Regions from separate parts of the Roseibium algae genome, predicted to be linked through region 1. Evidence: riboswitches for the same ligand, from Rfam matches in the RefSeq annotation. Region 1 holds a riboswitch; the other holds the start of a gene.
What was found. Region 1 has a riboswitch for S-adenosylmethionine ahead of V6575_RS05690 (hypothetical protein). Riboswitches for the same ligand answer to the same signal wherever they lie in the genome.
Positions count from the first base shown of each region.

Region 2: linked by a shared signal. The riboswitch ahead of V6575_RS04620 (O-succinylhomoserine sulfhydrylase) and the one ahead of V6575_RS05690 (hypothetical protein) in region 1 are both predicted to bind S-adenosylmethionine.

Region 1 is NZ_JBAKIA010000002.1:433,546-436,955, forward strand. It holds gene V6575_RS05680 (SlyX family protein) at 63-281, shown strand; gene V6575_RS05685 (NADP-dependent oxidoreductase) at 343-1,344, shown strand; SAM-I-IV-variant riboswitch at 1,488-1,600, shown strand; gene V6575_RS05690 (hypothetical protein) at 1,666-1,974, shown strand; gene V6575_RS05695 (acyl-CoA thioesterase) at 2,026-2,382, opposite strand; gene V6575_RS05700 (Crp/Fnr family transcriptional regulator) at 2,571-3,260, opposite strand.
Region 2 is NZ_JBAKIA010000002.1:206,321-209,730, reverse strand. It holds gene V6575_RS04625 (LysE family translocator) at 1-516, shown strand, start outside; gene V6575_RS04620 (O-succinylhomoserine sulfhydrylase) at 564-1,763, opposite strand; SAM riboswitch at 1,805-1,884, opposite strand; gene V6575_RS04615 (2'-deoxycytidine 5'-triphosphate deaminase) at 2,003-3,103, shown strand; gene V6575_RS04610 (YigZ family protein) at 3,110-3,410, shown strand, end outside.

The DNA of each region.
Region 1 (3,410 bases):
TACAAACTACGCTCCCGGCATGACGCTCAATGACGAGCCGCCTGACAGCGACAGGAAGCCGAATGACGCTTGTTACCGATCACGAAGCCCGCATCGAGAAACTGGAAACAGATCTCGCCTACGCCAACCACACGATTGATGAGTTGAACCAGGTGGTCATAGATCAGGGCAAACAGCTCTACAGGCTGACCCGCAAGATGGCTGAAATGACGGATCAGGTGGAAGACCTGATTGAAAATGCCCAACCTGGCAACCCAAGCGAAAAGCCGCCGCATTATTGATCCGCAAGAGCTGCTCCCTTTCACTTTGGTTTAACTTCACACATTTCTCCCGGATACCATCATGAAGAATACCAACATCCTTCTGACATCACGTCCAACTGGTTTCCTTGGCGCCAATAATTTTGCGACCCAGACAGATGACCTACCCCCGCTTAGCGACGGGATGGCACGGGTTCGGGTTGTCTATGTCTCCCTGGATCCGGCAATGCGAGGCTGGGTATCGCCTGCGACAAACAGCTATTTGCCGCCTGCTCCACTCAACGAGACCATGCGGTCATTGGGTGTCGGCGTCATCTGTGAAAGCCGCTGCGCGCACTACACAGTTGGCGATTGGGTCTCCGGCTTCACCGGATGGACTGACTATCTCGACATTGAGCCTGGCAAATTAAGCATCGTGCCACAAACAGCATCCATGGAAGACTACATGGGCTTGTTTGGCCTTGCTGGTGCAACCGCCTATCATGGCCTCGTCAAGGTTGGCGAACCCAAAGCTGGCGAAACTCTCTGCGTGACAGGCGCTGCGGGTTCTGTCGGATCGATTGTCGGTCAGATTGGCAAGGCCCTTGGAATGCGCGTTGTCGGGATTGCTGGCACTCAAGAAAAATGCGACTGGCTTGTCAATGAGCTGGGGTTCGACGCTGCCCTGAACTACAAGACAGATGACCTTGACGCAGGCCTCAAATCCTTTGCCCCCGATGGCATCGACGTCCACTTTGAGAATGTCGGCGGCAAGCCCTTCATCGCGGGCCTGGACAACATGAAGGCTTTCGGTCGAATCGTTATGTGTGGGTTCATCTCGGTCTACAATGGCGATACTCCTGAAGAAATGCCTGACATGACTGCCGTTGTACGCCGACGCCTTACGCTAAAGGGCTTCGTCATGCCGGATCATTTCGACACCTTCCCCGAAATTTTCTCCGCTTTAGGAGCCATGTTCGCAAAAGGGCAGATCAAGTATCGGCTTGATATCGTCGATGGTTTGGAAAATGCCCCAGCTGCCCTGAATAAGCTCTTTGATGGCAGCAACAAGGGTAAGCTGGTGGTCAAGGTCTCGAACCCTTAAGGCACCCAAGTGTGGCAAGGCCCATTATGATCTGCAAGAGCGATTAGGGTTCGGCCCCTAATCTGCTTCTAGAAAGTCAGTTTTCCGCTTACTCGGCGCATGCGGCAAACACTTGCCTTGACTATTAAGACATGTCATAAGCCCGCCATCATCAAGAGAAGGGCTGGCGCCCTCGCCAACCTGCCTTACCGGGCAAGGTGGTCCCCGCCAGGGATGCGGTCGACTGACATCGAGAAGGACAACCTTCTTGATAAAATCGGCAACCAAGCGGTTTCAATTACCTTTCGCGCCAGTTCTCCTCGGGAAACCGATGGAGGATTTATGTCTAAGGACCTGTTTTCAAGCCAAACTGCCAAACTCGTGCAGCTGTCCAACGCGGTACTCGCCAATGCCTCACCCGTACGAGAAGATAAAAGCGCTTGGGAAGATGCTGCTGAAGATTGCGTTTTGACGCGGATCGACAGCATCCGGATTTTGGGTGGCCTGCCAACTCATCAACCAGCGCTGGAGAGGCCTGACAGGCTGTCCAGGCTGGAGGCGCTTCTGGCCTACTGGGCGAATGGCTGCCCATTCGTCGTGGATGAGCGCCTCTTCGCAGATATCCTTAAACGGCGCAGGCTGCTGCGCTGACCTTCGGTCTCACCGATACAGCCACAAGAGCCAGCCGCCACATTTCGCCAATCATTCAAAGGCGGGAGCATCCTTAGGCACCGGACACGGCTTGCCATTCTCGTCGACGCAGACCATCGTAAACATGGCTTGGGTGACCTTTTCCCGATGGCCATAGCGATGTCTGAGAACCCATGCCTCCAGTGTAATTTCCATGGAGGATCTGCCCACGCGGCCAACATGGCTATAAATACACAGCACATCACCGACATGAACCGGACGGATGAACTTCATCTTGTCAACGGCAATGGTCACGACACGGCCACCTGCCCTTTGTCCAGCAGCGATGCCACCGGCAAGATCCATCTGTGACAACACCCAACCACCGAAGATATCACCAGACGCATTGGTGTCGGCCGGCATTGCCATTGTGCGCAGGGTCAAATTACCCAATGGTTTTTCTTCACTCGTTGTTGTTTCTTGTTCCGCCAAGATCGAATCTCCCTACCTGTCTATCTAATTAGATAATAGACGAATTTCCTGAAAGTATTCTTTCATCGCATCGTTATCAGCAGAAACAGAAGAGCGGGAATTCGCGCAAGATCATCAGATTACCCTCAAAGGGTGGCTGCCTGTTTAAGCAGGTCTGGCTGCTCCAGGCAGTAGTAACCAGAGATACGACTGATCGTCCCGGCGCGCTTCCAGTCATTGAGAACCCGGCTGACATTCTCACGCGCAGCGCCTGCCATATTAGCGATATCAGCCTGACTTAGCTTATAATGGATAAGCACACGGCCATCTTCCAGCGGCTTGCCGAATGTCTCAGACAGCTGGAGCAAGGTTTGAGCAACACGTCCTGGAAGGGGCAAAAAGGATCGGGCTGCCAACACGTCATTCGCCTGGCGCAACCGCTTTCCAACAATGAACAGCATGTGCCGATAGACTGCCGGGTTTTCATCTGCAAACCGCTCAAAGGCAGCTTTCTCGATAAAGGCCAGATGAGCGGCTTTCAAGACACTCACAGTCGCAGATCTGGGCCGTCCATCCAGAAGAGCCAATTCACCGACCAAATCGCCTGGCCCCAGAACAGCAAGCAGCTGTTCATCCCCATCGACTGACATGATCGAAACCTTAAGCGATCCTTCAAGAACCCCGTAACATCCATTCCCCGGGTCGCCACTTTCAAACAGGATCGTCCCAGCAGAAATTTTCATCGGACGTGCAAGGGCGGCAAGCTTATCCGCCAAATCACTCGACAGCCCCTCTAGAGAAAAGCTGTTTTGAAGAAATTCATGAACTACGGCCAACGACTTGCCCTTCCGCGAGCATTTCCAGTTTAAGCAGATGAATTTGCTCTAGTAACCGTTTCCCAATTGGGAACTGGCCACCATCATCTCATTTGTGACCCAAATCACATGCATTTTAAAAAAGCAGACCTATATATATACAGATGGGAG
Region 2 (3,410 bases), 230 kb from region 1:
TTGAAATTCGGAGTTCGCCGAACGACCTTCACCGCTCTGGGAGATATCACCGCCAACATGCTGCAAATGCTGATCGTCGCCATTGGTTTGGGTGTGGTGATCGCCCATTCGCCCATGACGTTTCAGGCCATCAAATGGTCCGGAGTGGCCACTCTGGCTTACATGAGCGCGAAAATGATGTTCGGACGCCAAGCTCCTGTGGAGATGACAGAGCAGGGGCTCAATGTCTCACGGGCGCAGCTTTATTCTGAAGGTTTTATGGTGGCGTTCTGCAATCCGAAGGCACTTGTGTTTTTCACCGCCTTCTTTCCTCAGTTCCTGGATCCGGCAGAGCCAATCTGGTCACAGCTTGCGCTGATGTGCCCGACCATGGCCATTCTGGATTTTACTCTGGTGATGACCTATGCGTTGACTGCCAATCAGTTTTTAGGCTTTTTGCGCCGACATCCAAATGTTCTGAACAGGGCAGGGGGAACAGCCCTTCTGGGAGCCGCTGGCTATCTGTCGCTGGCATAGAAAGAAAAAAGGGAGGCCGTCTTGACCTCCCTCGATTTGATGGCTTTTTAGGAGACCGCCTGCATCGCTTGTTCAATATCTTCCAGAAGATCCAATGGGTCTTCAAGGCCGACCGAGAACCGAAGAAGACCGTCGGAAATGTCCAGCTCCGCGCGGGCTTCTTCGCCCAGAGACTGATGCGTCGTGGTGGCGGGGTGGGTGATCAGGCTTTTCGCATCGCCAAGGTTGTTGGAGAGCTGGATGATCTCCAAAGCATTGGCAAACCGGAAGGCTGCTTCCTTGCCGCCAGCCAATTCAAAGGCGAGCATCGTCGAACCGCCGGTCATTTGCCGTTTGGCAATTTCGGCCTGCGGATGGTCATCCCGTCCTGGGTAAATCAAACGCGACACGGCGCTCTGGCCTGCCAGGAAATCTGCAATCTTGCCAGCGCTTGATGTCTGACGTTCGACACGCAGGGGCAAAGTCTCCAGACCCTTGAGCAGCACCCAGGCACTGAAAGGGCTCATGTGCGGTCCGGTGTGCTTGACGAAAGGCATGACCTCATCAACGATCCAAGCCTCATCTGACAGCACGACGCCGCCCAGACAACGGCCCTGACCATCGATATGCTTCGTAGCTGAATAGATGACCACATCCGCACCAAGCGAGAGAGGGGACTGAAACATCGGCGTGGCAAACACATTATCAACGATCAGGCGCGCGCCGACGGAATGTGCAATGTCCGCAACTGCGGCAATGTCGATGATTTCCAGTGTTGGATTGGTCGGGCTTTCCAAAAACAGCGCGGCAGTGTTTGGCTTTACCGCAGCCTTCCATTGATCGAGGTCCGTACCGTCAACCAGAGTGGATTCAACGCCAAAGCGTGGCAGCAGCGTTTCAACGATATAGCGGCAGGACCCGAACAGAGCCTTGGCCGCGACCACATGGTCGCCAGCTTTGACAGATGCCATCAGCGCCAGATTGACGGCCGCCATGCCACTGGCTGTTGCACGGGCGGCTTCGGCGCCTTCCAGGATCCTGATCCTGTCTTCGAACATGGCAACGGTCGGGTTTGCGTAGCGGGAATAGACGAAGCCTGGCTCCTCGCCGTTAAACCGTGCTTCAGCGGCCTCGGCACTGCTGTAAACAAAGCCTTGGGTGAGGAACATGGCTTCCGATGTCTCGCCGTGCTGCGACCGTGTGGTGCCGCCATGGACAAGCTCTGTCGCCGGTCGCCGTGCCTTGCGAGAATTGTTCTTTTCTGTCATCGAATGGTGCTCCACATAGCAAAAAACCCCAGCATTGGCCGGGGTTTTGCAACCCGGCCTTTTTAGCTACTTGTTTAACGTAGCTGCAAGCCGGCCGGCCCAAATCACCACGAGTTCGCAGTTTAATTACGCCAAAATATTATAACGGTCAATATTTGCGGACGGAAACTGGTTGGCGAGTGAGGTCCGATCCGCTAATCACGTGGAAAGCATTTGAGATTAAGGGCGCGGTACAGGATATGACGCAAGCATCGACAGGCATTTTGCCAGCGCACACAATTGAGCAGATGTTCTCTGAGGGCACGATCTTTTCTGAGCTGCCCCCGGTGACTGGGCAGATCCAGCCGGCAAGTCTTGATCTGCGGCTTGGCCATTCAGCATACCGTGTCCGCGCCAGCTTTCTGACCGGTCCAAACAGCACGGTTCTGGACAAGCTTGAAAGCCTCAAGCTGCACCGTTTTGACCTTACAGAAGGGGCCGTGCTGGAGACCGGTTGCGTTTACATCGTGCCTCTGCAGGAAAACCTGGCATTGCCTGCCGATATATCGGCGACGGCAAATCCCAAAAGTTCGACTGGGCGGCTTGATGTGTTTACCCGTGTGATTACAGATCACGGGCTTGCTTTCGACACGGTGCCAGCCGGTTACAGCGGGCCGCTCTATGCTGAAATTTCACCGCTGACATTTCCGATTCTTGCACGCGCAGGGTCTCGGTTGAGCCAGATCAGGTTCCGCAATGGGGTGTCTGTCGTGAGCGATGCTGAGCTTGAAAAGGTTCACAAGGCTCACACGCTGATGAGTGGCGGAAATGAACGGATCGGCGGCGGTGTGCAATTGTCTATCGATCTGGAAGGGCAGGGCGATGGAAAGCTTGTCGGTTACCGTGCCAAACAGCACTCGGGTCTCATTGATGTTGATAAGCCTGGAGAGCACGAGCCGCTCGATTTCTGGGAACCAATTTATCGTCGCGGTGCTGCTGAACTGATCCTTGATCCAAATGAATTTTATATTCTGGTCAGCCAGGAGGCGGTCCATGTTCCGCCCGATTATGCTGCGGAAATGGTGCCGTTTGATGCGCTGGTTGGTGAGTTCCGCGTTCATTATGCGGGTTTCTTTGATCCCGGGTTCGGCCATGCTGGTGTCGGCGGCATAGGTTCGCGTGCGGTGCTGGAAGTCCGCTCTCACGACGTGCCGTTTATTTTGGAACATGGCCAGACGGTTGGCCGATTGGTCTATGAAAACATGGCCGAGCGCCCGCAGCAGCTTTATGGCGAAGGCATAGGTTCAAACTATCAGGGGCAGGCTCTCAAGTTGTCGAAGCACTTCAAGACGCCAGCCTGACCATTCATGGATTTCCAGACCATCGAATCTGAATTCTGCGGTGTCCTTGAAGATCGCAAGTCGCGGTTTCTGGCTCACCTTGTACCGATAGCTGAGTTTGAGGGCCGGTTGGAGGTGCTGCGCAAGGAGCATCGCAAGGCCAATCACTTTGTTACGGCACATCGGCGTTTGCTGGAAGATGACCGTGTTGAGGAGAGTGGCAAGGATGACGGCGAGCCGTCGGGTACGTCCGGCATGCCGACACTCAAGGTCTTGCAAGGCAACAGGCTGATCGAGGCAGCCGTTATTGTCGTGCGCTATTTCGGCG